One region of the Labrys neptuniae genome, then DNA from elsewhere that is predicted to be linked to it. Evidence: predicted binding sites of a transcription regulator. Region 1 holds the regulator's gene; each other region holds the start of a gene.
What was found. Region 1 encodes PhoB, which activates phosphate uptake and scavenging genes when phosphate is short. Its sites were predicted from a motif close to TGTCATNNANCTGTCAT; they were not measured.
Positions count from the first base shown of each region.

Region 2: ABXS05_RS00385 (UDP-2,3-diacylglucosamine diphosphatase) is a predicted target of PhoB. The motif match lies at 8,349-8,365, and genes of this name have one in related genera.
Region 3: phnC (phosphonate ABC transporter ATP-binding protein) is a predicted target of PhoB. The motif match lies at 3,999-4,015, and genes of this name have one in related genera.

Region 1 is NZ_JBFNQD010000007.1:315,203-325,610, forward strand. Features, by position in the region: gene pstS (phosphate ABC transporter substrate-binding protein PstS) at 1-327, shown strand, start outside; gene pstC (phosphate ABC transporter permease subunit PstC) at 401-1,405, shown strand; gene pstA (phosphate ABC transporter permease PstA) at 1,417-2,259, shown strand; gene pstB (phosphate ABC transporter ATP-binding protein PstB) at 2,256-3,083, shown strand; gene phoU (phosphate signaling complex protein PhoU) at 3,119-3,838, shown strand; gene phoB (phosphate regulon transcriptional regulator PhoB) at 3,852-4,553, shown strand; gene ABXS05_RS21295 (RNA polymerase sigma factor) at 4,702-5,964, opposite strand; gene ABXS05_RS21300 (YciI family protein) at 5,961-6,317, opposite strand; gene ABXS05_RS21305 (aldo/keto reductase) at 6,403-7,353, opposite strand; gene ABXS05_RS21310 (RrF2 family transcriptional regulator) at 7,436-7,882, opposite strand; gene ABXS05_RS21315 (RNA-binding S4 domain-containing protein) at 8,048-8,353, opposite strand; gene ABXS05_RS21320 (helicase-related protein) at 8,436-10,408, opposite strand, start outside.
Region 2 is NZ_JBFNQD010000001.1:82,476-92,883, reverse strand. Features, by position in the region: gene ABXS05_RS00400 (apolipoprotein A-IV repeat region-like domain-containing protein) at 1-5,437, shown strand, start outside; gene ABXS05_RS00395 (LysE family translocator) at 5,631-6,272, shown strand; gene ABXS05_RS00390 (glycosyltransferase family 4 protein) at 6,325-7,389, opposite strand; gene ABXS05_RS00385 (UDP-2,3-diacylglucosamine diphosphatase) at 7,399-8,214, opposite strand; gene ABXS05_RS00380 (undecaprenyl-diphosphate phosphatase) at 8,514-9,374, opposite strand; gene ABXS05_RS00375 (DUF2852 domain-containing protein) at 9,611-10,036, shown strand.
Region 3 is NZ_JBFNQD010000003.1:412,562-422,969, forward strand. Features, by position in the region: gene ABXS05_RS12600 (ABC transporter ATP-binding protein) at 1-118, shown strand, start outside; gene ABXS05_RS12605 (BtaA family protein) at 232-1,497, shown strand; gene ABXS05_RS12610 (class I SAM-dependent methyltransferase) at 1,506-2,168, shown strand; gene ABXS05_RS12615 (MaoC family dehydratase) at 2,380-2,853, opposite strand; gene ABXS05_RS12620 (MaoC family dehydratase) at 2,850-3,305, opposite strand; gene ABXS05_RS12625 (LbetaH domain-containing protein) at 3,310-3,960, opposite strand; gene phnC (phosphonate ABC transporter ATP-binding protein) at 4,158-4,982, shown strand; gene phnD (phosphonate ABC transporter substrate-binding protein) at 5,043-5,975, shown strand; gene phnE (phosphonate ABC transporter, permease protein PhnE) at 6,081-6,965, shown strand; gene phnE (phosphonate ABC transporter, permease protein PhnE) at 6,979-7,872, shown strand; partial or broken gene ABXS05_RS12650 (ArsR/SmtB family transcription factor) at 7,876-8,618, opposite strand; gene ABXS05_RS12655 (hypothetical protein) at 8,811-9,035, shown strand; gene ABXS05_RS12660 (lysine-2,3-aminomutase-like protein) at 9,256-10,293, shown strand.

The DNA.
Region 1 (10,408 bases):
GTCAAGCCGACCGTTCCTGCGTTCCAGGCCGCAGCCGCCAAGGCCGATTGGAAGGGTGCCAAGGACTTCGCCGTCTCGATGATCGACGTCGGCGGAGAAACCTCCTGGCCGATCGTTTCCACCACTTTCATCCTGCTGCCGAAGGATCCCAAGGACGCCAAGCAGTCGGCCGAAGTCATGAAGTTCTTCGACTGGGCCTACAAGGATGGCGGCGCGACGGCCGAGAAGCTGCACTACATCCCGCTGCCCAAGGAGGTGATCGATACCGTTCGCACCGCCTGGAAGAGCGAAGTGAAGGCTGCCGACGGCAAGGCCGTCTACGAATAAGCTGAAACCCCGACCCGGCGCGGTTCTGCGCCGGGTCGTCGTCCCTGATCGAATCACAGGCTGGAACATCGCCATGAGCGCCGTAGCCGACTCCTCGCTGGACGCATCCAACTCGGCCGCAAAGGTCGCGCAGGGTTCTCCCTCGCCCGGGGCCAAGACGGTTCCGGGCGCCAATCTGGATCCCATCTTCAAGGCCGCCCTCTATGGCTGCGGCTCCCTCGTGCTGATCCTGCTCTGCTCGATCGTCGTGCTGCTCTTCTATGGCGGCTGGCCGGCGCTGGCCCATTTCGGGCCGAGCTTCTACTGGTCCACCGCCTGGAACCCCGTCACCGAGAAATTCGGCGCCGGCGTCATGATCTACGGCACGCTGTTCACCGGCATTCTCGCTTTGATCATTGCCTTGCCGATGTCCTTCGGCATCGCCTTCTTCCTCACGGAGATCGCGCCCCAGAGCGTGCGGCGGCCGATCGGCATCGCCATCCAGCTCCTGGCGGCCGTGCCGTCGATCATCTTCGGCATGTGGGGGTCGCTGATCGTGGCGCCGATCCTGGCCCAGACGATCTACCCGCCGATCATCTCCGTCCTCTCGCACGTGCCGGTGCTCGGCTATCTGTTCAAGGGCCCCACCAACGGCGCCGGCATGCTCACGGCCGGCATCATCCTGGCCCTGATGATCATTCCCTTCATCACCGCGATGTTCGTCGAGATCCTCGAATCGGTGCCCGCCATGCTGAAGGAATCGGCCTATGGCGTCGGTGCCACCACCTATGAAGTCTTCCGCAACGTCTCGGTGCCCTATGGCCGCACGGCGCTGGTCGGCGCCGTCATGCTCGGCTTCGGCCGCGCTTTGGGCGAGACGATGGCGGTGACCTTCGTGATCGGCAACGCCAACCGAATATCGGCCTCGCTGTTCTCCTCGGGCGCGACCATCGCCTCCACCATCGCCAACGAATTCCCGGACGCGCCGGCCGGCTCGCTGCGCAGCCAGTCGCTGCTGGAGCTGGGCTTCGTGCTCTTCGTGATTTCCTTCATCGTGCTTGCGATCTCCCGCATGCTCGTGCGCACCAACGCCAAGTAAGGGAGAGCATCATGGCCCATCTCGCCCAAAGCAGCGCCCGTCTCGCCCGCCGCCGCGCCCTCGACTATGCCTACAAGGTCGTCTCGATCAGCTTTGCCGCGATCTCCCTGCTGGCGCTGGCCTGGATCCTGTTCACGCTGCTGCGCGAGGGTCTGCCCTCGCTGACCATGGACCTCTTCACCAAGGACATGGCCGATGGCGGCCTGCGCAATGCCATCGTCGGCTCTCTCGTCATGGTACTGCTCGCCCTCCTGATCGGTGCGCCGATCGGCATCATGGCCGGCACCTTCCTGGCCGAGGCCGGCCGCGGCAGCAAATTCGCCGATGCGGTGCGCTTCATCAACGACATCCTGCTCTCGGCGCCGTCCATCCTGATCGGCCTGTTCGTCTACCAGATGATCGTGGTGGCGACGGGCGGGTTCTCCGGCTGGGCCGGTGTGGTGGCGCTGGCCATCATCATCCTGCCGGTGGTCGTGCGCACCACCGAGGACATGCTGGCGCTGGTGCCGATCAGCCTGCGTGAAGCCGCCTTTGCCCTGGGATCGCCGATGTGGAAGGTCATCACCTTCGTGACCTGGCGCTCGGCTCGCACCGGTATCGTTACCGGCATCCTGCTGGCCCTGGCCCGCGCCGCCGGCGAGACCGCACCGCTGCTGCTCACGGCCTTCGGCAATTCCAACTGGTCGCTCAATCTCGGCAATGCCTTTGCCAGCTTGCCGGCTGCCATCTACCAGCTCGCGCCCTACCCCGATCCCAAGGCCGTCTCGGTGGCCTGGAGCGGCGCCCTCCTCATCACCGCCGGCGTGTTGGCGCTCAATATCCTGACCCGCTTCGTGCTCGCTCCCAAGAAATGAGTGCTCCCATGTCCGCTACCCCCCAAGCCTCCATCGCGGTTGCCGAACGCCCCCTCGCCGATCCAGCCGCCGCCGTGAAGCTCAAGGTCGAGAATCTCGACTTCTATTATGGCGAGAAGCATGCGCTCAAGGCCATCAATCTCGACATGATCGACCGGCAGGTCACCGCCATGATCGGTCCCTCCGGCTGCGGCAAGTCGACCCTGCTGCGCGTGCTCAACCGCATGTACGACCTCTATCCGGGGCAGACCGCCAAGGGCCGCGTGCTGCTCGACGGCCAGAACGTCATCGGCAAGGAGATCGACCCGGCGGTGCTGCGCGCCCGCATCGGCATGGTGTTCCAGAAGCCCACGCCCTTCCCGATGTCGATCTACGACAACATCGCCTTCGGCGTGCGGCTGCATGAATCCATCTCCAAGGCGGAGATGGACCAGCGTGTCGAATGGTGCCTGACCAAGGCCGCCTTGTGGAACGAGGTCAAGGACCGCCTGCACGCTTCAGCCCTAGGCATGTCCGGCGGCCAGCAGCAGCGCCTGTGCATCGCCCGCACCATCGCGGTGAAGCCCGAAGTCGTCCTGCTGGACGAGCCGACCTCCGCGCTCGATCCGATCTCGACCGCCAAGATCGAGGAATTGATCGACGAATTGAAGCGGGACTTCACCATCGTCATCGTCACGCACAATATGCAGCAGGCGGCGCGCTGCGCGGATGTGACGGCCTTCTTCTATCTGGGCGACCTCATCGAAGTCGGCCAGACCAACAAGATGTTCACCACCCCGAACGACAGCCGTACGCAGGATTACATCACCGGCCGCTTCGGCTGATCCCTCGGCCAGCGTCGAATTCATTTGGAGGCGGCATGTCCGACCATATCGTTACATCCTTCGACCAGGAACTGCGCGAGCTGCGCAACATGATCGCCGAAATGGGTGGCTATGCCGAGAAGAGCGTAGCCGACAGCGTCGAAGCCCTGCTCAAGCGCGACACCCAGCGCGCCAAGGCGGTGATCGATCTCGACGCCGCGATCGACAAGCTGCAGCGCCAGGTCGAGGACAGGGCCATCCTGATCATCGCCAAGCGCCAGCCGCTGGCCCTCGACCTGCGCGAGATCGTCTCGGCCCTGCGGGTGGCCAATGACCTCGAGCGGATCGGCGACCTCGGCAAGAATGTCGCCAAGCGCGTGGTGGCCATCCACAGTCACGCCCAGCCGGCCCAGCTCTTCGGCGGTTTCGACCACATGGCCGACCTGGTACTCGAGCAGCTCAAGCAGGTGCTCGACGCCTTCGCCCAGCGCAATGTCGAGGAAGCCCTCTCGGTCTGGCGCTCGGACGGCGAGATCGATGCGATGTATACCTCGCTGTTCCGCGAATTGCTGACCTACATGATGGAAGATCCGCGCAATATCGGCTTCTGCACCCATCTGCTGTTCTGCGCCAAGAACATCGAGCGCATCGGTGACCACGCCACCAACATCGCCGAGACGGTCCACTATCTCGTGACCGGTGAATCGCCGGCCGGAGAGCGGCCCAAGGCGGACAACAGCACCGATCTCGTCGACCTTCCTGTGCCGGCTAAATAACAAGGGATAGGCCATGCCTCCCAAGGTTCTGATCGTCGAGGACGAAGAAGCGCTGACCCTGCTGCTGCGCTACAATCTCGAAGCCGAAGGCTATGAGGTGGATAGTGTCGCACGCGGAGACGACGCCGAGATCCGCTTGCGCGAAAGCGTGCCGGACCTGGTTCTGCTCGACTGGATGTTGCCGGGCCTGTCCGGCATCGAATTGTGCCGGCGCATTCGCATGCGGCCGGAAACCGAGCGCCTGCCGGTGATCATGCTCACGGCGCGCGGCGAGGAAACCGAACGCGTGCGGGGTCTGGCCACCGGCGCCGACGACTATGTCGTCAAGCCCTTCTCCGTGCCCGAGCTCTCGGCCCGCGTGCGTGCCCTGCTGCGCCGGGCCAAGCCCGATCACGTCGCCTCCCTGCTCAAGGCCGGCGACATCTCTCTCGACCGCGAGACCAAGCGCGTCCATCGCGGCAATCGCGAGATCCGCCTCGGCCCGACCGAATTCCGCCTGCTCGAATTCCTGATGCAGGCACCGGGACGCGTCTTCGCGCGCGAGCAGTTGCTCGACAGCGTCTGGGGCCGCGACGTCTATATCGACGAGCGCACGGTCGACGTGCATGTCGGCCGCCTGCGCAAGGCGATGAACCGCACGCGCGAGATCGATCCGATCCGCACCGTGCGCGGTGCCGGCTATTCCTTCGACGAGACCTTCGCCAAGCAATCCTGAGCGCGTTTCGCGGGCATTGCCCGCTCGCTCCGCTTCGCCAAGGCTGCGTTGCGCCCTCACCACGCTCCTACGGGGAGAGGGTTAGGGGTTGCGCGACGTAGAGAGCAAGAGTGGGCGACGATATCCGCCCTCCTCCCTCGCTGCGCAGTCACGCTGCCAAATCCGCCAGGCGTGCCTGCAGATAGCGGCGGATGGCCGGATCGCTCTCCAGGCCGATCGCCCGCAAATAGGCATTGCGGGCCTCCTCCGGTCTGGCGGCCCGCACCAGCAAGTCCGCACGCGCGGCCCAATAGGGCTGGTAATCGACGATGCGTCCGTCACCGGCGACCTCGTCAAGTGCAGCCAGACCAGCCTGCGGCCCCATGAGGCGGGCGAGCGCCACGGCCCGGTTGATGGCGGCCACTGGAGAAGCTGTCAGCAGAACCAAGGCTTCATACAATGTGACGATCGCGGCCCAGTCCGTCGTCGCGCAGATGCGTCGATGGGCATGGGCCGATTGCAGCGCGGCTTCCAGCTGATAGCGGCCGATCTGGCGCACCTGGCCGGCCCGGGCAAGCAAGGCCTCGGCCTCCTCGATCAGCCCCGCATCCCAGAGCGCGGTGTCCTGCTGCTCCAGCGGAATATAATCGCCATCCTGGCCGCGGCGCGCCGCCCGCCGCGCTTCGGCGTGCAGCATCAGGGCCAGCAGTCCGAGCACTTCGGGCTCGCCGGGCAGGAGCGAGGCCAGCAGCCGGCCGAGCCAGATCCCCTCCGTCGACAGATTGCGCTCGCGGGCATGAGCCCCTTCCGGATCGGCCCAGCCTTCGGCATAGACGGCATAAACGGCCTCCAGCACCGCGTCGAGACGGCCGGGCAACTCGTCGGGCTCCGGGATGCGGAAAGGGATGCCGGCTTGCTTGATCTTAGCCTTGGCCCGCACCAGCCTCTGGCTCATCGCCACGGGCGAGACCAGGAAGGCGCTGGCGATCGCGCCGGCATCGAACCCCAATATCACCTGCAGGATCAGGGGAGCACGTACGGTGGCATCGAGGGAGGGATGGGCGCAGGCGAACATCAGGCGCAGGCGCTCATCGGGCACGGCATGCCGCTCGCCCTGCCCCGAGGCGAGGGCCTCGACATGGCGGCTGACCTCGTCCGCCTTTTCGCCGCGCAGCCTGGCGCGGCGGGCCGCATCGATCTGGCGGCGCCGGGCCGCGGTCAGCAGCCAGGCTTCGGGATTGACGGGCACGCCGCCCGCCGGCCAATGTTCCATGGCCGCAGCAAAGGCGTCGGCCAGGGCATCCTCGGCCCCCGCAATGTCGCCCGAGCGCGCCGCGAGAAGAGCGACGAGCCGGCCATAGCTGCGTCGCGCCACGATTTCGGCAAGCTCGGCTGCGGGGGCTGAAGACACCGGCTCGGGCCGTTCGCTCAATAGTCCTTCGGGTCCCATATCGGCCGGACCTCGATGGTCCCGATGGCGGCGCTCGGGCAGCGCGCCGCCCAGCCGATCGCGGCATCCAGGTCCGGCACGTCGATGATATAGAAGCCGCCGAGCTGCTCGCGTGTGTCGGCGAAGGGCCCGTTGAGCACCTGGGTCTTGCCGTCGGCGATGCGCACGGTGGTGGCCGAAGCCGTCGGGCGCAGGCGGCTCCAGGGGCCGAGGGCACCGGCCGACTGGAGCGCCTGCGTATAGGCCTGATAGGCCGCTAGGATCTGCTGCTTGTTGGCGGGATCCGCCTTCAGCATGGCTTCTTCGCTGCTGTAGATCAGAATTGCGAACTGCATGGGTTCCTCCTGTCTCCGCCGGCGCATGATGCGCCGGCATGACAATGACGCGCCATCCCGTTCGCTTTCGACAGCGACAGGAAAATTATGCGCTCGCCTTGGTGAGCTGCTCGATCTCGGCCGAACCAAGATTGAGCTCGGTCGCCTTGATCAGGTCGGAGAGCTGCTCGACGCTGGTGGCGCTGGCGATCGGAGCGACGATACCGGGCCTTGCAATCAGCCAGGCAATGGCGACTTGGGCGGGCGTGGCGTTCTTGGCCTCGGCCACCGCGTCCAGGGCGGCGAGGATGCGCAGGCCACGCTCGTTGAGGTAGGTGCCCATGTCGCCGCCACGCGCATTGCTCTTGGCGAAATCGGCTTCGCTGCGATATTTGCCGGACAGGAAGCCCTTGGCCAGTGAGAAATAGCTGGTCACGCCAATCTCGTTCTTGAGACAGAAAGCCTCGAGCTCGCGCTCATAACCGGAGCGATCATAGAGATTATATTGCGTCTGCAGGTTCTCGAAACGCGGCCACATCTCCTTGGTGCTGATCGCCAGCGCCTTGAACATGGTATTGGCGCTATGATTGGAATTACCGATCACCCGCACCTTGCCGTCCTTGACCAGCTCGGCATAGATGCCCAGCGTTTCCTCGAGTTCGACCTCCGGATCCTCCCAATGGGAGAGATAGAGGTCGATATAGTCGGTCTGCAGGCGCTTGAGCGAGTCCTCCACCGCCTGGACGATGTAGTCGCGCGACAGGCCCTTCTTGCCCGGCCCCATTTCCGAGCCGACCTTGGTGGTGAGCACGATGTCGGCGCGATTGCCGCGAGCCTTCATCCACTTGCCGATGATGACCTCGGATTCGCCGCCCTGATTGCCGGGAACCCAGGATGAATAGACATCGGCAGTGTCGATCAGGTTGAAACCACCCCCGACGAAAGCATCGAGGACGGCGAAGGAGGCTTTCTCATCCGCGCTCCAGCCAAAGACATTGCCACCCAGGCCAAGCGGAGCAACCGACAGATCCGACCGTCCAATCGCACGTTTTTCCATGAATGCTCTCCATATTCATGACAACAAATGGACCCGTCCGGCACTTGGCCGTGCCGGTTCGGGCTCAAGGGCCGCAGGGAGTTCAAATCGAATAGGTCAGCTCTTGTTCCCCGCCCCCTGCCTGACGCATCTCTTCCACCGACATGTTGTCGAGCAGGTTGGAAGAGAGGTCCCGCACACGCCGCATCAAAAGGCGTACGGTGCAACCTGGAACATCCGGGCAGTCGAGGCAAGGCTGATAAGCGGTGTGGCTGGCGCAGGCGATCGGCGCGAGCGGGCCGTCGAGAACCCGGATGGCATTGCCGACGCTGATCTGGCTGGCTTCGCGCGCCAGCATGTAGCCGCCGCCCTTGCCTTTCTTGGAGCGTACGATGCCGGCCACGCGCAACTCGCCCAGGATCGCATCGAGAAACTTCTTGGGAATGCGGTTGGCTTCGGCGATTTCCTGGCTTTGCGCCGTCTCGCCGGCCGGCAGGCTGGCGAGGTGCGCCAGCGCCTTGAGACCATATTTGCCCTTGTTCGTCAGCATTGCCCGATTCGCTCCACGCAGGACAAAGTCCATCCTGTCTATCACGAATATAGGGATTATGGACCGAATCGATAAGGGCCCGGACGGGTGTGTCGATCTCCAGACCGGCACACCAATTCTGCCTCGACCGCGCAAAGGCCGCCTATACCGGGATTGCCGATGGCCTCAGGTCACCGCCAGCCGGCCCGGCGGCTCGGGTGACAGGTCCTCGTAGAGCGTCTGGGCCTCGCTCGCCGGGCCGCGTCGATCGCCCAAGGCGAGAACGCGATAGACCCGGACGGTACGCTCCAGGGCGATGGTGAGCACATCGCCCACCTTGACGGCCTTGGCCGGGCTATCCGTGCGCGTGCCGTTGAGGCGGACATGACCGTCCGCCACCAGTTTCGCGGCCAAGGAGCGTGTCTTCACCACGCGTGCGTGCCAGAGCCATTTGTCGATCCGAAGACGATCCTGGCTTCCGGCCTGGCTCATAAGTCGGTTCCCTAGAGCAAAACGCGTTCAGACGCGTCTTTGCGATTCGGGGTGACTCCGTCAAATCGCAAAACGCTGTGGATCAGGTCTTGTCCGGCTTGCCGCCCTGCATCTGCTCCTTGAGGGCGAGCAGCTTGGCGAAAGGCGAATTGGGATCCGGCGCGCGATTGGATTCGCGTCCTCCCTGCGGCTTGGAGTCGCTCGACCAGTTGCGCGGGCGGTCGCCGCCCCGCTCCTGCCGATCGGGCCGCGGGCCACGATCGGGACGCGGTCCGCGGTCGGGACGGGCATCCCCCCGGGGCCGCCCGCCTTCGCTACCCTGCTTGCGCTCGCCGAAGCCCCTGTCCTCCCGCGGCCGGCCATTGCCGCGATCATCGCGGCGCGGCCGGTCGAAGCGGTTGGGCCGGTCACCTTGCCGGGCCTCCGCACCTTCGGCAGGAGCTGCGCCTTCCGCTGGCGCCGGACGACCACGGCGGAAGCCGCCGCCTGCCTCCGGCTTGCGCTCGGCGCCGGGCTGGCGGTTGCCATGCTGGGGACGGCCATGGTGATGCGGACGCTGGTGCCGCTCGAAGCGTGCCGGTCGCCAGACCTCGATCTCCGGTACTTCCTCGACCGCCGCCTCGGCGGCGGGCGTCTCGGAGGAGGTTTCGGCCGTGGTCGCAGCCTCTGCACCTTCGATGCCTTCGCTCGCCTCAGCGGGCTCCTCAAAAGCCGCAGTCTCGGCCCCGGCCGTTTCCTCGACCGGGGCTTCGGAGACCTGAGCCTGCTCGGCTTGAACTTGCTCGATTTGGACCTGCTCGGCTTGGACCTGCTCGGCTTGAGCTTCCTTGCCTTGGGCTTCCTCGGCCAGGGCCTCCGCGATCTGCACTTCCTCGGTCGGAGCCTCGGCGCTGGGCGTGTCGTCGGCCGGCGCGTCGCTCACCGCCTCTCCGGCAGCCTCGGCGACTTCCTGGAAGCTGTGCTCATGCGGCGGCGAGCCGATCGCCTCCATGGCATCGATCTCGGCGGGCGTCGGGGCGGCTTCCTGGCTCGATTCGGCAGCCTCAGCACCGTCCGCAGCCTCAGCCGCGGCAGCCTCGACGGGCGCGGCAGGCTCGGTCGGCGCCGGCAGCCGGATTTCCTGGGTGATCGCCGGGCCCTTGCGCTTGTCGGAGCGATAGCCCAGGCCCCGCAGGATCGAGGCGAAATCCTCGCCCGAGCAGCCGACCAGCGAGGTCATCTGCACGGTGGCGACGAAACCATCACCATCGGCGGTACCGGCCGGCGGCTGGCCCACCGTGGTGCCGGGGCGATAGGCGATCGCCGGGCGAATGAGGTCGGCGAGGCGCTCGAGAATGTCGACGCGCACCGCCCGCTCGCCGCAGACGCGATAGCCGACCAGGCGATAGAGCCCCTTGTCGATGGTCTTGTCGGCCGGCATGGAGGTCCGGCCCGAGGCCGCCAGATGCGGGATCTCGTCGAGCCCCTTCTGGTCGAGGCCGCCATGGGTGAGAGCCCACAACTGCGCGGCGAGCGCGCGGGGCGCCGGCTTCATCAGCATCGGCAGATAGATGTGATAGGCGCCGAAGCGCACGCCATGCTTGCGCAGCGAAGCGCGCTGATTCTGATCGAGTTGCTTGAGGTCCTCGGCCACCTTGGAGCGATCGAGCACGCCCAGTGCCTCGACGAGCTGGAAGGCGATGCCCTTGGCCAAGCCTTGCAGGTCCTCGGCCTTGTCGAGCAGCAGCAGCGGCCCGAGCAAGCGGGTGATGTGGTTGCCGATCCAGATATCGAGCCGCGTCTGCACGGAATCGCGCGCCGGGCCCGTCAGCTGCTCATCCGCCAGCAAACGGATGCGCGGCGTCAGCGGCTTCTCCCCGCCGATGAGCTTGGCCACGGGCTCGCCGATCCAGCGCACCGTGCCATCCGCCGCCAGGGCGAATTCGGTATCGGGCGCCTGCGCGAATTTCTGGCTGCGCGCGTCGATCTCGCCTGCCAGAGCCTTGGCCGCCGCGGCCCTTAAGGCGCGGCCGCTCTCACCGTCGCCGGCACTCGGGTCGGGCGCGAACTGGAAAC
Region 2 (10,408 bases), on a different contig from region 1:
CGGCCAGACCATCGTGGCCAACATCGAAAAGCGCAGCACCGAAGCCGAGTCTGCTGTCACGGCATCGGCACAGCGCCTGCAGGCCGTGCTGGAAGAGGAAGGCACACAGCTTTCAGCCCGTATCAACACGGCCGCCCGCGACGCTTCCGGCATTCTCGCCATTGGTGGCGACACGCTGACCCGCGTCATCGGCGAGCGCAGCGCTGCCGCCGTCTCGCAGATCAATTTCGGCGTGTCGCGGCTCGAGAACACCGTCGAAACCCAGACCAACGCCTTCGGCAAGGCTCTCGCCGAACGGCTGGACAGCCACGAGAAGCGCAGCCAGGAGATCGCAGACAATCTGCATGCGCGTCTCGACGAGCGCCTGTCGGGCCTGGAATCCCGCAGCCTCGACCATGCCCAGAAGGTACATTCGGCCCTGGACGACACGCTCAAGGGCTTCGATACGCGCTTTGCCGAAAGCGCCGGCACCATCCATGCCGGGCTCGACACCCGCATGTCCGAGTTTGAGCATCGCTTCAAGTCGCTCTCCACCCTCGCCCATGCCGATCTCGACCGGCGCCTGGGCGAATTCGAGGTGCGCTTCGCCACCAATATCCAGAACAACCGTTCGGGCCTCGACGATACGCTCAAGGGCTTCGAGCAGCGCTTCAACGCCAATGCCGAGCAGGCGCATGGTGCTCTCAGCCAGCGCCTCGGTGAGTTCGAGCAGCGCTTCGGCACCAATGCCGAGGATATCCACGCCTCGCTCAGCCAGCGCCTCGGTGACTTCGAGAAGCGCTTCGGTTCGGGCGCCGACAGCATCCATGCCTCGCTCAGCCAGCGCCTCGGCGAATTCGAAGAGCGCTTCGGCGCCGGCGCCGAGACCATCCACACCACGCTCAATCAGCGTCTGGGCGACTTCGAGAAGCGATTCGGCTCGGGCGCCGACAGCATCCATGCCTCGCTCAGCCAGCGCCTCGGCGAGTTCGAGCAGCGCTTCAGCGCCGGCGCCGAGGATATTCACACCACGCTCAATCAGCGTCTGGGCGACTTCGAACAGCGCTTCGGTGCGGGTGCCGATGACATCCACGCCGCCCTCAGCCAGCGTCTGGGTGACTTCGAGCAGCGCTTCATGTCGGGCGCCGGCGACATCCAGACTGCCCTTTCGCAGCGCCTCGGCGAGTTTGAGCACCGCTTCATGTCGGGAGCGGGCGGCATCCAGACTGCCCTCGCCGACCGCATGAGCGAATTCGAACAGCGCTTCATGTCGGGAGCGGGCGACATCCAGACCGCCCTCGCCCAGCGCATGAGCGAGTTCGAACAGCGCTTCGGCTCCGGTGCTCAGGGGATCGAGACCACGCTCAACCAGCATCTGGGCGAGTTCGAGAAGCGTTTCGGTTCCAACGCCCGCGACATCCAGACCACGCTCAGCCGCGAGCTGGGTGGTTTCGAACAACGCTTCGGCGCCAGCGCCGATCAGGCCCAGGCCGCGATCGAGCAGCGCATCAGCGATTTCGAGCAGCGCTTCGGCGCCAGCGCGGACCAGGTCCAGGCCTCGGTCGACAAGCGCCTGGGCGAGTTCGAACTGCGCTTCGGCTCCAGCGCCAACGGCGCTCAATCGGCTCTCGACAAGCGCCTGGGCGAATTTGAACAGCGCTTCGGTGCCAGTGCCGAGGATGCGCATGGCCGGATCGACACGCGCCTCAAGCAGTTCGAGCAGTATTTTGCCGGCAGCGCCAATGACGCCCATACCCTGCTCGATACCCGCCTCAATGATTTCGAGCGCCGCTTCCAGCTGATGGCCTCGACGGCCGCCTCGAATTTCGAGAACCGCATCAGCGACTTCCAGGCCAGCTTCAGCGACACGCTGCAAGCCAACCAGGCCGATCTCGCCGCCCGTCTCGGCGATTTCCAGAGCCGCTTCAACGGAGATGTGCAGAACACCCAGGCCGCGCTCGACGACAGCCTGGCCGCCTTCGAGATGCGCTTCGCCAGCAACACCGCTCTGGTGCGCTCCTCGCTCGACCAGCGCTTCGGCGCCTTCGAGACGCATTTCCTCAACAACTCCTCCGTCTTGCAGGACGCACTCGACGAACGTCTGGTTACGCTGCAGGCGCAGGTCGCGGCCAATACCGACGTCATCCATGGCGCGATTGCCGACAAGCTCAACGCCTTCGAGACCAAGTTCCAGTCGAACGCGACCACCATCCACGCCACGCTGGACAATCAGCTCAAGGCCTTCGAGGATGGCATGAGCCAGCGTATCGGCGAGGTGAACCAGTCATTGGGGCGCCAGATCTCCGAGCTCGACGACATCGTCAGCAACCGCGGCCAAGCCCTTGCCGCCCGCATCGGCGACGATTCCCGGGCCCTCAGCGACGACCTCGCCCAGAAGCTGCTCGGCTTCGAGAGCTCAATCCGCCTGCACGGTACCCGCCTCACCGACCAGGTGCAGGGTCACACCGCCCAGGCAGCCGAACTGCTCGGTGGCAAGCTCGAAGCCTTCGATGCCCGTTTTGGCACCCACACGGCCTCCGTCGCCCAGACGCTGGAAGAGAAGCTGGCGGCACTGGACGGGCAGTTGTCGGATCTCGATGACCGCCTGACCACCAAGGCGAGCGACGTCGCCCAGGCCATCGAGGGCCGCCTCGCCCGGATCGATCAGGGCCTGGACAGCCGCGCCCGCTCGCTCAACGAGACCCTGGCGACCCGTACGCTCGAACTCGCCAAGCTTCTCGGCGAAGGCGGCAAGGAAGTCGGCGCCACGCTGGAAGCCAAGGCCCGCGAGGCCAGCGACCTGCTCGACGGCCGCGCCGCCGCCATCGGCAGCGTGCTCGACAACCGCGCCTCCCAGATCAGCGACCTCCTGGATGGCCGCAGCAGCGCCATCGACGAATTGCTCGGCGGCCGCGCCACGCAGATCAGTGCCCTCATCGACGAACGGACGCAGGCGATCGGCACCCTGCTCGACGGGCGGGCCCGCGAGATCACCTCGCTCATCGACGGCCGCAGCGCGGCGCTCACCGAGACCCTGTCGCGCCGCGCCGACGACATCGTCGTGGCGCTCGGCAACAAGGGCGCCGACCTGACCGAAACGCTCGGCGCCCGCGCCGAAGACCTGACCTCGCATCTCGACAGCCGCTCCTCGCTGATGAGCAACGACCTGACGGTCAAGGCGGCCGAAATCGCAGCGCAGTTCGACAGCAAGACCACGGCCATTGCGGACGCGCTGTCCAGCAAGGTCGGCGAAATCGATCGCGCCCTCAGCACGCGTGCCGACGACATCGCGCACACGCTCGACTCGCGGATCACCCGCTTCGAACAGGACGTTCTCGGCCGCCTCGCCGATCTTTCTGACTCGCTCGACTCGCGCGGCCTGCATATTGCCGACACCCTCAGCGAGAAGGTGCAGAACGTCTCGGTCGACCTCCTGCAGAGCGTCGCTTCGGTCGATGCCACGCTGAGCCGCCTGTCCGGCGACGTCAGCGTCAAGCTCGGCGAGCGTGCAGAGGAGATCAATGCCCTGCTCGACACCCGCGCCAATGCCATGGCCGGCCTACTCAGCGAACGCGGTCAGCAGTTGATCGACACGCTGAACCAGATCTCGGGCGATGTCAGCACGCAGTTGCGCGACAAGACCAGCGCCCTCGCCAGCCTCCTGGGCGCCCGCTCCGGCGAGATCGCCCGGATTCTCGACGAGCGCGGCCAGTTTCTGGTCGAGACGCTGTCGACGCGCAGCACCAGCATGTCGAACGAACTCGGCGACATCGCCGACACGGTGGCCAAGGCGCTCGACGAGCGTGCGGGCCAGCTTGCCGAGTTGATCGGCCAGAAGGGCGGCGACCTGGTCGAAGCACTCTCGACCAAGCGTTTCGAACTCAGCCAGGCGCTGGAGGCTTCGTCGCAAGCCCTCTCCTCCTCCATCGAGACCAAGGCCAGCCAGGCGATCGGCGATCTCGGTTCGTTGCAGGCCCGTCTGCGCGAGGAGATCACCGGGCTGCTGGATCGGGTCGCGGGCACCAACACCGCCCTGCACGAGTCGCTCGACAATTCCACCAAGGCCCTCGATGCCATCGAGGGTGGCCTGGCCGGCCGCCTGCGCGACTTCCAGTCGACCATGCTGAATCTCGCCGACCAGACCAGCGGCGCGACCGATCGCGTCGGTGATCAGGTCACGACGCTGCGCGACCTTGCCGCGCACGTCATCAGCGATGTCGGCACCATGGCCAATCGCCTGGAGGAACAGAGCAACCACCTCAGCAGCGCTGCGGCTGTCCTGACCGACACACAGACCCGTGTCGACCAGGCCCTCGACGAACGTCGCGCCACCCTGGAGGCCCTGGTCTCCACCGTCGGCGGCAAGGTCGAGGCGATGGAAGCGATGATGAAATCCTTCGCCGAAGTGATCGAGGAAAAGCTCGCCAATGCCGAAAGCAAGGCGCGCCAGACCAGCGGCCTGCTTGCCGACAACGCCAACACCACGGCGCAGGCCATCGCCGACCAGTTCGAGCTCATCCGCGCTACCACCGGCAAGGAGCGCGACCGCACCTCCACGGCCCTCAAATCGACCTATGAGCAGGCAGTGCAGGAAATCTCCGGCCTGTTCGGCAGCGCCACCGAGCGTTTCGCCGAAGTGGCCCAGGAGATGCGCGGCATGACCCAGACCGTGAAGGAGGAGCTGGAAGCCACCCGCTCCGAGCTCAAGCGCGGCCTCTTGGAGATCCCGAAGGAAACCTCGGACTCCACCGCCACCATGCGCCGCGTCGTGGCCGAGCAGATCCAGGCTCTCAACGACCTCGCCGATATCGTCAGCCGCTCCAGCCGCTCGCTCGATATCGCCGAGCCGACCGACCGGCCGATCCCTGCCCCGCTCCGGCTGCGCGAGCGTGCCGACGTGGCGGCCGAGGCCCCTGCTCGCCGGGCGGAAATGCCGCGCGCCGGCACGCTGCCTCCGGTGCCCGAGTTGAAGCCTGCCGCGCCGGCCCGCAGCACCGCTGTGGCAGCACCCGCCTCGCGGGGTGAACGTCGCGGTACCGGCTGGCTCTCGGAAGTGCTGGCCCGCGCCTCGCGCGAAGAGCCCGAACCGGCTCCCCAGGCCAACACGCCCGCCGTGATGGCCTCCTCCCTCGACACGCTGTCGGTCGATATCGCCAAGATGGTCGAGCATGACGCCGTCGCCGAGGTTTGGGACCGCTACCGTCGTGGCGAGCGCAACGCCTTCTCGCGCCGGCTCTACACGCTGCAGGGCCAGCAGGCCTTCGAGGAAATCCGCCGGCGCTATCGGCGCGACGCGGACTTCCAGGCGACGGTGGACCGCTACGTCCAGGAGTTCGAACAGCTCATCACCGAAGTGGACCGCGAGGATCGCAGCGGCAACATGGCCAGGACCTATCTCACCGCCGATTCCGGCAAGGTCTATACGATCCTGGCGCACGCCGCCGGCAAGCTCACCTGAGCCCGGCTGGAAACGACCTTTCTCAACTGCCCGGTTGAGCATGGAAAAGGCCCCGAAATCCCGGGGCCTTTTTCGTTGTGTCGGCAGGATGGCTGCCATGCCGAAGCCGAGCTTGCGCTGAAGCCAGGCGCCGCTATTGTCCGTCAATCCTCAGCCAACATGCCGACGCCCGGCTTGCAGTGAGACGTTTGCGATGGTTGACGCCCTGCTCCATCAGTTCCATGCCTTGCTGGCGGTCTATGCGCTGTACACCGTCGCCGTCGCCAGCCCCGGCCCGAGCAACATGGCCATCATGGGCGTGGCCATGGGACAGGGGCGCCTGCCGGCGCTGGTACTGGCTTCCGGCATCATGACGGGCTCGATGATCTGGGCAATGCTGGCGGCCACCGGGGTTTCCACCTTGCTGGCCGCCTATGCCAACGCCATCACCGCCATCAAGATCGGCGGTGGGCTCTATCTCCTCTATCTGGCCGTCAAATCGGCGCGTTCGGCCTTCAAGGCCGGCCAGGACGAAACCAGGCAAGAACGGGGTCCGATCGACTACCGCCGGCTCTACTGGCGCGGCCTGATGCTGCATCTGACCAATCCGAAGTCGATCCTGGCCTGGATCGCCATCATGTCGCTCGGCCTGAAATCGGACGCTCCCGGCTATACGGCCCTGGCCATCATCGTCGGCTGCGCCATGATCGGACTGACGACCTTTGGCGGTTACGCCCTGGTCTTTTCCGCCCGCCCCATGGTTCGCCTTTATCAGAAGGCGCGGCGTTGGATCGAAGCCACGCTGGCATTGTTCTTCGGCCTGGCCGGTATCCGCCTGCTGCTGTCGCGGATGTGAGTCCAGACATCGCCTGGTCATAGGGCCGCGCGCCGGGCTTCAACCTTGATAGTCAAACCGGCAGGCTGGCACGGCCCTGTTTGACCGCACTGGCTGGCGCAGGCGTGGTCTTTGCCCGGCTGCAGGCATCCACCACATTGGCGACGAACTGGTGGGCGCAGGCGTCCCAGGAATATTTCAAGGCCTCCGCCCGGGCGTCCGCGGGTTTGAGGTCGAGGCAGGCGCGCGCCGCGACGGCAAGGTCGTTGTCGAGGATGCCGGTCCTGCCGGAGCTGATCACGTCGATCGGCCCCGTCACCGGAAAGGCTGCCACCGGCAGGCCGCTGGCCATCGCTTCGAGCAGGACGATGCCGAATGTATCGGTCAGGCTCGGGAAGACGAAGACATCCGCCGAGGCATAGGCCCTCGCCAGGTCCTCTCCCTCCAGCATGCCGGCAAAATGAACGGCCGGATAGCGCGAGCGCAGCATCTCCAGGGCCGGCCCACCGCCAACCACCACTTTCGAGCCGGGCAGGTCGAGATCGAGGAAGGCCTCGATGTTCTTCTCGACCGCAACCCGGCCGACATAGAGGAAGATTGGGCCCGGCAGGTCGAAGATGCGCACCGGTCTCGGCTGGTACAGTTCGGCATCGACCCCGCGAGACCAGCGCATCAGCCGCTTGAAGCCGCGGGCCGCCAGTTCACGCTCGAGAGCCGGCGTAGAGACCATCGTCCCTGCCCCGGCATTGTGGAAACGCCGGATCCAGCGATAGGTCCAGTCGAGCGGTACCGGAACGCGCGCGGCGAGATATTCGGGAAAGCGCGTGTGATAGCTGGTGGTGAAAGGGCGTCCCTTCTTCAAGCAGGCCCGGCGGGTCAGCAGGCCGATCGGCCCTTCGGTGGCGATATGGACATAATCCGGCTTCTCGGCCTCGATATGCCGCTCGATAGCGCCGAGCGGCGGCATGGCAAGGCGGATTTCCGGATAGGATGGCATCGGCACCGACCAGAAGCGATCCGGCGCCAGGAAGTCGATTTCGACGCCCTGTCGCGCTGCAGCCGCAGCCGTCTGCTCCAGGGACCGGACGACGCCGTTCACCTGCGGGCGCCAGGCATCGGTGGCGATCAGGATCTTCATGGGACCGGCTCAGGCGGCGCGCTGAGGAACCAGCGTCTCGTCCTGGAGGGCCGGAGGCTTGTCGGCCTGCCGGACCAGTTCGCTCCAGCGCACCAGTTCGAAACGACCGTCGAAATGCTCGACGATCGCGGTGCAGCTTTCCACCCAGTCGCCGGAATTGATGTAGGTGACGCCATCGAGGTCGCGCAGCGTGGCGTGGTGGATGTGGCCGCAGATGACCCCGTCGCAATTCAAACGCTTGGCTTCCTTGGCCAGGGTTTCCTCGAAATGGCCGATGAAGCTGACGGCGTTCTTCACCTTGAGCTTGGCCCAGGCGGACAGAGACCAGTAGGACATGCCGAGGCGCCGGCGAATGGCGTTCAGCCAGGTATTTACACCCAGGGCCGTGACATAGGCCCAGTCGCCGAGCAGGGCCAGCCACTTGGCGTGGCGCACCACCACGTCGAAGGCATCGCCATGCATTACCAGGTAGCGCTTGCCATCCGCCGCGACATGCACGGTCTGCTCGATGACCTCGATGCCCCCGAAGTGATGCCCGGGAAAATCACGCAGGAACTCGTCGTGATTGCCCGGAATATAGACCATGCGCGCGCCCTTGCGGGCCTTGCGCAGCAGCTTCTGCACCACGTCGTTGTGGGCCTGCGGCCAGTACCAGCCGCTTTTCAACTGCCAGGCATCGACGATGTCGCCGACGAGGTAGATCGTCTCGGCGTCATAGGCGCGCAGGAAGTCCAGCAGCATGCCGGCCTGGCAGCCACGCGTCCCCAGATGCACATCCGAGATAAAGAGCGCTCGGTAGCGCGTGCCTTCGCTGTCGCTGTTCATGGCACCATCCTCGCCTGGTCCAAAAAACCTGTCGTCGAAACGAAGCATGAGAACGCGGCGCTTGCTTTGATGCGCTTTGCTGCAGACATCAGCGAAATCGACGACGCATCCTGATTGTCACAAACACGATTCAGTTCATGGTTTTATGACAGGCGACATGTCCGAGGGGGATCGCTGCCCATTCGCCCGCTTTTTCTCTGATGGCGTCTTGAGCCGAGACGAAAACAGCTCGATTTGCAAAGACGCGCCGAAACAAAGACTTGCAGCAAACAGGCATTCACTCATGAGGGCCTTTCGCTCTAGTGATAGGCAACCCAGAGCACGATGGCACCAAGCACAATGCGGTAGATGATGAAGGGCCAGGTCGAAAAGCGCTCGAGGATGCGCATCAGTCCCCAAAGGGCGGCAAAAGAGGAAATCGCCCCGACCACCAGGCCCACCAGGAGGATCAGCCAGCCTTCAACGGAGAGATGGGCACGCAGAAGCGTGGCGATTTCGTGCAGGCCGGCCAGGGCAATCGCGGGAATGCCCAGAAGGAAGGAAAAGCGTGCCGCCTCCTCGCGCGAGAAACCGCAGAACAGCGACGCCGTCAGGGTCGAGCCGGACCGCGACACGCCGGGGATCAGGGCGCCCACCTGAGCGAGCCCGACGATCAGGGCATCGCGCAATCGCATGTCCTCGACCCGGCGCCGATGGCGAGCCAGGAGTTCGGCAGCAGCGAGCAGGCCGCCCATGACAAGGCAGGCAAGGCCGATCACAGGCAGGGCCCGCAGGGGACTGTCGCAACGATTGAGCGTTGGCGCGAGCAGCAGGCCGGCCAGCACGATCGGCACCGTACCCAGCACCACGCCGACCGCCAGGCGAAATTTCGGGGACATCCAATCCCCCGTGCGTACGGCCGCCAGCGACCCAAGGGTGATCGAGCGGATATCCGTCCAGAAATAGCAGACCACCGCGCACAGGGCCGCAAGCTGCATGGCCGCGGAGAAGGCCGAGCCGGGGTCCTGCCAGCCGAGCAGGGCCGGCACCAATCGCATATGGGCCGTGGAGGAGATCGGCATCAACTCGGTGATCCCCTGGACCACGCCGAGGAAAGCGACCTTTGCCACCCCCAACGTCATAAAGCCGGTGTCGACGCCGTCGGTGCAAGCGCCACTCATTCCACACCTCAAGGATTGCGCCCGACCCAGCACGCGCACCCACAAAACTTTCGATCGCGGCAACTTTACGGCAGGCCAGCGTCGCCGATGAAATTGCGGTGCGCTTCATGTGACGGCGTGTTGCCGCTGCGGCGAGCGGCAAGATTAAATCGGACACAACTTCGGCTTGTACCCTTGAAGCTGCCCCCAGCCACCCCCAATTGCTCGGGTGCTGGGTTGCAACATGGGAGAGGATAATGACCTCTTGTTCTACGCGTGGCCGCTGGCATCCGCTTCATGTCGTGGCGGTCATCGCCGGCTTTCTGATCTGGTGGCCGCTTGGCCTGGCGGCGCTGGCCTATTTCATCTGGGGCGACCGCTTTCCCCGGGAAAAGGTGCGTGAAGGCTTCGAGCGGGCCAAGGCGGAATTCGCCGGCTTCTCGCGTGATCAGCGCAGCTATGCCGGCCATGGCTGGTCGGCCACCGGCAATGCCGCTTTCGACGACTATCGCCGCGAGACGCTGCGCCGCCTGGAAGAGGAACGCCGGCGCCTCGAGGAAGAAGGCCGCGCCTTCGCCGAATTCGTCACCAATCTGCGTCGTGCCCGCGACAAGGAAGAGTTCGATCGCTTCATGGCCGAGCGCAATGCCGCTCGCAATGGTGGCGAGGGACACTCCGCCTGATCCCGAGAGCAAGGTGCGTTTGGGCGGGAGCGATGTAGACCGAGCGGGTCGCACCTTGCTCAGGCCACCAATGTTTCCAAACCGATCACGAGGCCCGCACAGCCCGGCTGTGCGGGCTTTGTCATGTGCGGGGCTTGGGGACGACAGGCTTGGGCGCAACCTTCGCGAAACCCGCGAAGGACTATCCGTTCTTTTTGCGCAAAGCGCGCTTCCACCACATTTTGCCCGCAGATTGAGGGGTGTCTTCCCTCTTCTCGACATGATTCCAACCATTCATCTGACAAATATTGGTGTGGCATCCCACACAGTGCTTGCGACCGCCCCCCCGATCGGGCATGGTCCGCACCGGCCGGCTGATGGCATTTGCCTCGC
Region 3 (10,408 bases), on a different contig from region 1:
CATCGTCGAGGAGGGCCCCACCGCCCAGATCTTCGATGCACCGCGCGAAGCCTATACTCGCACGCTTATGGCGGCTGCACTCGGCAAGGAACGTGTGGAGGCAACAGGTACGGCCTGAGGACCTGTCGCCTGCGCGTCGCTTTGGCGGCCCCTTGTCATCCCCCCGTCATCGCTTGGTCTTATCCGCGAATCCCATCGCACAACCCGGATTCGGCGAAGGAGCGGATGGGCATGACGGATGTGAACAGCATCGGGACACAGGCGCCAGCCAAGAGCCAGGGCCATGTGAAGCAGGCCGTGGAACATCACCGGCTATTGTCGCTGCGCGGCATGCAGGACCGGCTCTTCACCTTGGCTTTCAGTGGCCTCGTCTATGCCCAGATCTGGGAAGATCCCGAGATCGACATGGAGGCGCTGGCTCTCAAATCCGACGACCGACTGGTTGCCATCGCCTCCGGCGGCTGCAATGTGATGAGCTATCTCAAGGCTGGCCCGGCTGCGATCACCGCGGTCGACCTCAACCGCCACCATATCGCCCTCAACCGCCTGAAGATCGCGGCCGCCCGGCACCTGCCCGATCATGCCGCCTTCTACGACTTCTTCGCACGCGCCCACCAGCGCCGCAATGTTTCGATCTACGAGACAGCCCTGCGCTCCCATCTCGACGCCGAGACACGGGCCTATTGGGACGGGCGCGACCTGCTTGGCCGCCGCCGCATCGGCTATTTCGGCAAGAATCTCTATCGTTACGGCCTGCTCGGCCGTTTCATCGGCTTGGGACACCTGATCGGGCGGCTGCATCGCATCGATCCGGCCGACCTCCTGGCCGCCCGTGATCTCGCCGAGCAGCGCCGGGTCTTCGACGAGCGCATCGCGCCCCTGTTCGATCGCCCCCATATCAAATGGCTCACCCGCCGGCGGGCCTCGCTCTATGGCCTGGGCATTCCGCCCGAGCAATATAACGCCCTGGCCGGGGCGGCCGCAGACGGGGAAGGCATTGCCGACGTGCTGCGCGAGCGGCTGGAACGCCTCGCCTGCGATTTCGACCTCAAGGACAATTATTTCGCCTGGCAGGCCTTCGGTCGCGGCTACAAACCCGATGGCGACGGGCCGGTGCCACCCTATCTCGAGCAGACGGCCTACGAGGCCGTGCGCGATCGGGCCGATCGCATCGATGTCCGCCACGTCAATTTGATCGACCACCTCAAGGCCCAGCCGGCAGCCAGCCTCGACGCCTATGTGCTGCTCGATGCCCAGGACTGGATGACCGATGTCATCCTCACCAAGCTGTGGAGCGAGATCACCCGGACGGCTCGCCCCGGCGCCCGCGTGATCTTCCGCACCGCCGCCGAGGAAAGCCTGCTGCCAGGCCGAATTCCCGCCGACCTTTTGGCGCGCTGGTCCTACGACCGCGAGCGCTGCCGGGCCTGGACCGCGCGCGACCGCTCCGCCATCTATGGCGGCTTCCATCTCTACGAGCTGCGAGCCCTCCATTGAGCATCCAGATGCAGGCAGGCGACGCCGCGGCGGCGATGAACCGGATCTATCGCCACCAGCGCTACATCTATGATCTCACGCGCAAATATTACCTGCTCGGGCGGGACCACCTGATCGCCTCGCTCAAGCCGGCAGCGGGTGAAACCATTCTCGAAATCGGATGCGGCACCGGCCGCAACCTCATCGCCGTGGCCCGGCGCTATCCCGCCACGGCGCTCAACGGTTTCGACATCTCGACGGCGATGCTCGAAACGGCTCGACACTCGCTGGACCGCAATGGCCTGGCCCGTGTCAGCGTGGCTCAGGCCGATGCCACCCGTTTCTCGCCCGAGCAGTTCGGGCGCAAGGGGTTCGAGCGCATCTATATCTCCTACACGCTGTCGATGATCCCGGATTGGCGCGCCGTGCTGGAACGGGCCGTTGCAGCCCTGGAACCGGGCGGTCGCCTCCTCATCGTGGATTTCGGCCAGCAGGGCGGCCTGCCGAGCTGGTTCAAGCGGGTGCTCTTTGCCTGGCTGGCGCGCTTCCACGTCCATCCGATCGCCGCACTGCCCGCAGCACTGGCGGATCTTGCAAGCCGCGAGGGCTTGCAGCTCCGGACCAGGGACCTCTACCGCGGCTACGCGTTCTATGCGGAATTGGCACGGAAACCGGGCAAGCCGATCTCCTGATCGCGCCATGTCTTGGCGCTGGTGCTGGGAGGACGGGAGAAACCCCTCTGCTCCTTTCAGAGCCCCAGCTGATCGCCTCGCCAAGTCTTGCCTCCCGGCCTGGCTAAGGCACGTCTACTTAGCCCGATCGATAGGGCTCGAGCAACTATGCGACCAGGTTGATGGCTCCAGGTCCTTCAGTGCGGATTGATGACCCGTACACCGAGGCGCCTCATCCACGCCTTTCCCAGAAGACAGTGCCCTCGAAGCGGAACGCCTGCTCGCCATGCTGGTTGAGCGCCGAGCTCTGCATGGAGACGATGCCCCATTCGGGGCGGGAAGCGCTCTCCTTCTTGCCCGTGATCTCCACGCTGTAGCGCAGCGTATCGCCGGCGCGCACCGGCTTGGCCCAGACCATGTTGCGAAAGCCCGGCGACGGGCCGAGCTTCACCACCGGCTTGCCGAGCTGACGCGCCCGCGCGATCTCGACTTCCTGATGCGCCACCAGGAGCTTCATCCAGACCGCCGCAACCTGCCAGCCCGACGCCACCAGGCCGCCGAAATGGCTGGCCTCAGCCGCAGCCTCGTCGACATGAAAGGGTTGGGGATCGTAGAGGGTCGCAAAGCGCTTGATGTTCTCGACCGAAAAAGTGAAGGCGCCGATCTCGTCGGTATCGCCGATGGCAAGATCCTCGAAATATTTCATGCCACCTGCCTCCGGCCGAACATGATGGAGCCAGTCTGGGTCGTGACCACCGTCTTGCCGTCCGCCACCAATTCGAACAGAAACTTCACCAAGCCCATTTCGGGGCGGCTTCTGGAAGCCCGCGCCTCCAACGTCGTACGGCGAACGCTCAGCGTGACATCCGGGCGGAGCGGCGCCAGCCACTTAACCTCGTCGATGCCGGGGGCGCCCATCGAGGTGGAGTTGAGCATGAAGCCATCGCAATTGAGCCGCATCAAGATGCAGCAGGCATGCCAGCCGGATGCCGCAAGCCCGCCCAGCATGGTGCTTTTTGCCGCCTCATCATCGAGATGAAACGGCTGGGGGTCATATTCCCTGGCGAAGGCGAGGATGGCCTCACGCGTCAGCCTGTACGAGCCATAAGTGGCGATCTCGCCGACCGGGAAATCTTCGAAATGGAGGGTATCAGCCATGCCCTCAGGATGGACCGATTAGGCCCTCAACGGCAAGAGCCTGATATTTGTCGAGGAAAGCCTCGACCGGGAGCTTGCGGAAGTCCGGCAGGGCGGCCCGCAGCGCTTCATGCGACCAGTCCCACCAGGCCAGGGCCTGCAGGCGATCGGCAATCGCGTCGTCGAAGCGCCGACGGATCGGCCGCGCCGGATTGCCGGCGACGATGGTATAGGCCTCGACGTCGCGGGTGACCACGGCGCCAGCACCCACCACGGCGCCGATGCCGATACGACGTCCTGGCAGCACGATCGCACCATGCCCGATCCAGACATCATGGCCGATATGGACATCGTGTTCCCTACGCCAAGCGAAGAAGTCGCTCTCGTCGCTCTCGCCTTCGAAATAGGCCGAGGCGCGATAGCTGAAATGGCTTTGGCTCGCCCGGTCCATCGGGTGATTGCCCGGATTGATGCGCGTATGGGCCGCGATCGAGACGAAACGGCCGACATGGCTATAGGCGATGTCCGCATCGTTGACGACATAGGAATAGTCGCCGAGTTCGACTTCAATCAGGCTGGTCCACGGTCCCACCTCTGTGTAGCACCCGAGCCGGCTCGCTGAAACCGAAGCCGTCGGGTCGATGAGAGGCGTGGGGCTGAGCTTAGGCAAGGCAATTCACCGGTCATGGAAAGGCTCGTACTTCCCATTCTCCTGCGACAACGCCATGACAAGAACCGGCCGGAGTGCCCGGCCTGTCGCAATTGTCGGCGACATCGGCGGTGGATCGTCACCGAAACATCATTGAACTGCCATCCCTCTGTAATGGCCCGGCGTTACCGACTCCGGAAACCTGCACGAGAAGGGATCTGTTCATGCTGGCGATCAAAGGAGTTTCCAGGCGCTTTGGCGGCAAGACGGCTGTCGCCGATGTGAATCTGGAAATTGCGCCCGGCGCCTTCATCGGCGTGATCGGGCGCTCAGGGGCCGGCAAGTCGACATTGCTGCGCATGCTGAACCGCCTCGTCGACCCGAGCGACGGTACGATCTCCTTCGATGGCGTCGATGTCACGGCCCTGCGCGGACAGGCCCTGCGGGACTGGCGCGCGCGCTGCGCCATGATCTTCCAGCAGTTCAACCTCATCGGCCGCCTCGACGTGCTCACCAATGTGCTGATGGGCCGCCTTAACAAGGTCTCGACCGCCAGCGCCGTGCTGCAGCTGTGGGGCCTCGAGGACAAGGCCATGGCGCTCGCCGCGCTGGAGCAGTTCGACATCGCCAATCTTGCCGGCCAGCGTGCCGACAGCCTGTCCGGCGGTCAGCAGCAGCGCGTGGCGATCGCCCGCGCCCTGGTGCAGGAACCTTCGATCATCCTGGCGGACGAGCCGATCGCCTCGCTCGACCCGCGCAATACCAAGGTGGTGATGGACGCGCTCTTACGCATCAACAAGCATTTCGGTATCACCGTCATCTGCAACCTGCATTCGCTCGACCTTGCTCGCTCCTATTGCGACCGCCTGATCGGCATGTCGGCGGGACGCGTGGTGTTCGACGGCGTTCCCGCCACGCTCACCGCCGACGCGGCCCGCGACCTCTACGGCCTGGAGGCCGGCGAAGTGATGGACGCAGATGCCGACACCAAATGGGCAGGCGGTACAAATTCGGCAGGCTTGGCTCGCCCTGCCAGCGTCGCGGCCTGACAGGCCGGCTGCGCATCTTCAAGAGCCACAAGAACACGATATTTCCGACAGGAGAGACCTATGCTTTCGCGCCGCACGCTGCTCGGCCTTGCCGCAGCAGCCATGAGCTTTGCCGCCGGTACTGCCCAGGCCGAGGACTGGAAGGCCCAGTATCCCGAATTGACGCTCGCCGTCATTCCGGCCGAGAACGCCTCCACCACCAATGACCGCTACCAGCCGCTGGCCGACTACATCGCCAAGCAGGTCGGCGTGCCGGTCAAGCTCAACATCGCCAACGACTACGCCGCCGTGATCGAAGCCCAGCGCGCCGGCTTTGCCCAGATCGCCTGGTACGGCCCGGCCTCCTATGCCCGCGCCATCATCACCGGCGTCGCCACCGAGCCGGTCGCCGTGCCCCGCCATAACAACGGCCTCACCGGCTATTATTCGGTGATCTATGTGAAGGCCGACAGCCCCTACAAGACCATCGAGGACCTCAAGGGCAAGAAGCTCGCCCTCGTCGACCCGAACTCGACCTCCGGCAACAACGCACCGCGCTTCGGCCTGCACAGCCAGGGCATCGACGTCGACAAGTTCTTTTCGTCCGTCGTCTTCGCCGGTAGCCACGACAATGCCGTGCTGGCCCTTGCCCAGGGTACCGCCGACGCCGCCGCCAACAGCTGGAACTCGGAAGACGATTCCAACCTGACCCGCATGCTCAGCCGCGGCATCCTCAAGAAGGATGACGGCACCGCGATGACCAAGGCCGATTTCCGTGTCATCTACAAGACGCCCTTCCTGCCTGAAGGCCCCTATACGGTGCTCGCCTCGCTGCCCGACGATCTGAAGAAGAAGATCGGCGCCGCGCTGATCGACTACGCCAAGAACGACAAGGCCAATTTCGACAAGCTTTCCGATGGCAAGGATCTCGAACTCACGGCGATCAGCGCCAAGGAATATCAGCCGATCGTCGACATGGTGAAGTTCAACGACGCGCTCCGCAAGACCCAGTAAAGCCAGGCACGACCGAAAGAAAGGGCGCGTACCGCAAGGTGCGCGCCCTTTGCGCAGACGGATTTCGCCTTGGACCGCGCTCGCTCGACTTGGCAGGAGGATATAATATTGCCGGCTATCAATAGCCTGCCGGAAGCGCAGGCCCGGGCGTTGCTGAAGGCCTATCAGGCAACCATTGCCGCCAAGAAGCGGCGGATCTGGCTCGCCGTCGCTGTCGGCATCGCCCTCTACGCCCTGTCGGCGCATGTGGCCTCGGTCCGGCCGGGTTTCCTGTGGACTCATCTCGGCAACTTCACCTCCTTCTTCAGCCGCATTGCCCCTCCCCTCAGTCTCGGCAACTTCCTCGGCGATGTCAGGGAGTGGTATTGGGGTTTCGGCAAATGGCTGGTGCTGCTCGGCGACACGCTGCTCGTCGCCTATCTCGGCACGCTGCTCGGCGTGCTCGGCGCCTTCGTCCTGTGTTTCATGGCGGCCGCAAACCTGACGCGTAGCCGGCTTCTGCGCGCCGTGGTGCGCCGTTGGCTCGAATTCTGCCGTACGGTTCCCACCATCGTCTTTGCCATGATCTTCCTGATCGCCTTCAAGTCCGGGCCGATGGCCGGCGCCCTGGCACTTGCCATCCACACCATGGGTGCGCTCGGCAAGCTGTTTGCCGAAGTGGTCGAGAATGTCGACATGAAGCCTGTCGAGGGCACAGTCGCCACCGGCGGCTCCTGGCTGGAAAGCATACGCTTTGCGGTGCTGCCCCAGACCCTGCCCAACTTCGCCTCCTATTCCCTGCTCCGCTTCGAAATCAATGTCAGAGAGGCCGGCGTCATGGGCTTCATCGGCGTCGGCGGCATCGGCCAGGAGCTCCTGGTGGCGATCCGCACCTTCGCCTATGCCGATGTCAGCGCCATTCTTTTGATGATCATCGTCACCGTCTTCATCATCGATTTCGCCACCGAGAAGCTGCGCCACCGCCTGATCGGCCAAGAGGCACTCCATTGAACAAGGCGATGCCATGAACAATCGCATCAACGGCCCGGCACCGCGTCCGGCGGGTCCGCTCGCCCCGCTCGGCCCTGAAAAACTCGCCTCCGTGGCGGCCCGCCATCGCGTCCATTTCGAAACCTCCTGGCGGACGCGTTTCCTGGCGGGCGGCGTGATCGCCGTCCTGCTCGCCCTTGCCGTCGTCGCCATGATCCGGCTCGAAGTCACGCCGGATCGGTTCTTCAGCGGCCTTTCGCGGCTCGGCACCTTCGTGGTGCAGATGTTCCCGCCCAATGACGAAGGCAAATTCTGGTTCTTCGTCGAAGCCCTCGCCGAAACGCTCGCCATCGCCTTCGCCGGCACGCTCACCGCGGCCGTGCTGGCCGCGCCTGTGGCCTTCCTGGCGGCCCGCAACGTCATTCCCAATGTCTTCGTCCGGTTCGCTGTGCGCCGCGGTCTCGATGTGATCCGTTCCGTCGACGCGCTGATCTGGGCGCTGGTCTGGGTCGGCGTCGTCGGCCTCGGTCCCTTCGCCGGCGTGCTCGCCATCATCTGCGTGGACTTCGGTGCCTTCGGCAAGCTGTTCTCCGAGGCAATCGAGACCACCGACAACAAGGCAAGCGAGGGCGTTCTCTCCACGGGCGGCAACCGGATCCACCGCATCCGCTTCGCCCTGATCCCGCAGGTCCTGCCGGTGATGGCGAGCCAGGTGCTCTATTTCTTCGAATCCAATGTGCGTTCGGCGACCATCATCGGCATCGTCGGGGCCGGCGGCGTCGGCCAGTATCTGGCCGAATTGCTGCGGGTACTCGACCTGCCACCGCTCGGCGTGCTGATCTTCATGATCCTGGTCACCGTCGCCGTCATCGACGTGATTTCGTCGCGCCTGCGGCTCGCGATCATCGGCCAGCCGCAGCGCCCCTGAGGCCTATTCCGCCAGGCCGAAGGTCGCGTCGAACGCCTTCGCGCCGGCGGGCGTGAAGGCGATCACGCGCCCCTGTTTGCGCCGGGCCCAGTCGCGCTCGATCACCCAGTCGAGCAGCCTCGCGCCCAGGGCTCCGCCGAGATGGCTGCGGCGTTCGCTCCAGTCGAGGCAGCGTCGGCAGACGGGTCTCCGGCTCCTGGCCATGGCCGGAACGTCGAGCCCCAACCCGACGAAGAAATCCCTGCCCGTGGCCGTCACCACGGGATTATCGTCACCGCTGATGAAGCCCTGGCAGACGAAGCCGTCCAGCAGGGCAACACCGCGTGCCCCGGCCAGGTGGTCGTAGCAGATCCTTGCCGCCCGCATGGCTTCGTCGCGCGGGCCGGTCCGCACTCTTAGTGGTCGTAGCAGATCCTTGCCGCCCGCATGGCTTCGTCGCGCGGGCCGGTCCGCACTCTTATCGCACCGGTGCGCTGGGCCAGCCCCATCAGGGCTTCCAGGACCTGCGCGACATCGTGGCCCGACAGGCGAAAATAGCGGTGCCGTCCTTGTTTTTCCGCCGAAAGCAGGCCGGCGGCATCGAGCTTGGCGAGATGGCCGCTGGCTGTCTGCAGACTGATGCCTCCGGCCTCGGCCAGTTCACTCACGGTGAGGGCCCGCCCGTCCATCAGCGCCGTGAGCATGTTGGCACGGGCGGGGTCGCCGATCAGGGCGGCGACAGAGGCGATCATCGGTCCGTCTTTCATACTACGATCATAGCCGAAGCATCGAGGTCGCTCAATCGCCTAGCCTGTCCCGGTCGTTTTCAACCACGGGACATCCACGATGATCGCCTGCCATGACATCGCCCCCTGCAAGCCCGCGCCGCGTGAGGGATCGGCGACGACGGCCCATTGGGCCGACAACACCGAGGACCTTGCCGATCTGGCGGTCGAACCATGACCATGGCGCAGATTGGCTACATTGAGCAGCCTTGTTTGCAGGAGAGCGCTGCGGAAAGGAACAAGTCACGGTCGACAAACCCTCGGACGGTGCCGAAGAAGAGGTTGCGCGGTCTCTCCGATCGTTTGTTGCGCGATATCGGCGTGATCGACGGTCATGAGAAGAACGATCAGCCCCAGCCCGCCGCCTGCGCCCGAGACTTGATCGATCGCTATCGCTAGAGCATCGCGCCGAAAAACGGATGCCGATTTCAGCAAAAAACATGCGACAACAATGACCGGCGGCCTCGAATCCGCTTCCGAAATCGGGTTCGAGGCTGCAGAGCAAAACGCCTTTTAGCGGAAACGCGTGTTTGCTCCCGGGTTGGCATATCCAGCCATTGCCTGCTAAAGGGCTGCCTCGCCGTGGCGATCCAGCCGGCATCATGGCAAGAGCATCGAAATGAACAAGCATTCCAGCCTTCGGAGCGCTTCCGATCTGGAAGCCAGCGGGCTCATTTCTTCGGCCGAGCGTCTCGACATCGAAGAGGTGGCGCGGCGTTTTTCGGTGGCAATCACTCCAGCGATGACGGATCTCATCGCTGGCTCCCCCCAGGACGATCCCATTGCCGCCCAATTCGTGCCGACCGGCCGCGAACTGATATCGAGCCCGGACGAACTCTCGGACCCGATCGGGGATGACGCCTTTTCGCCGGTGAAAGGCATCGTCCATCGCTACCCCGACCGCGTCCTGCTCAAGCCACTGCATGTCTGCCCGGTCTATTGCCGTTTCTGCTTCCGCCGGGAGATGGTAGGGCCGGAGGGCGAGATGCTCGCCGGCGGCGAACTCGATGCTGCCCTGGCCTATATCGCCGGCAACCCCGCCATCTTCGAGGTCATCATCACCGGCGGCGATCCCTTCGCGTTGTCGCCGCGGCGCATCGGCCGGATCGTGAAGGCGCTGTCGGCCATCGATCATGTCGGCGTGATCCGCTTTCACACCCGCGTGCCGGTGGTGGCGCCCGAACGGATCACGGACGAACTCATCGAAAGTCTCGACAGCCCGAAGGGCGTGTTCGTCGCCCTGCACGCCAACCATGTGCGCGAACTCACGCCCGCCGCGCGGGAAGCCTGTACGCGGCTGGTCAAGGCGGGGATCGCCATGGTCAGCCAGACCGTCCTGCTCAAGGGCGTCAACGCCACGGCCGAGGCGCTGTCGGCCCTCTTCCGGGCGCTGCTCGGCCTGCGCATCAAGCCCTATTACCTGCATCATGGCGACCTCGCCAAGGGCACGAGCCATTTCCGCACCACCATCGCCGAGGGCCAGGCGGTGATGCGGCAATTGCGCGGAAGTCTCACCGGCCTCGGCCAGCCCACCTATGTGCTCGACATCCCCGGCGGACACGGCAAGGTGCCGATCGGACCTGGTTATCTCGACGATGGCGAGAACGGCCCTGTCGTGACGGATCCGTGTGGAAACAGGCACGATTATCGCGGCTAGGTACGCCGGGAAGCGAACGAAGGGTAGCCCCGTCATGCTTGGCCCCGCTGCCACCAATGCCGACATTTGATCGAAATACCCGTTTGAACGGCGGCGTTCACGAGGTCTCGGCGCA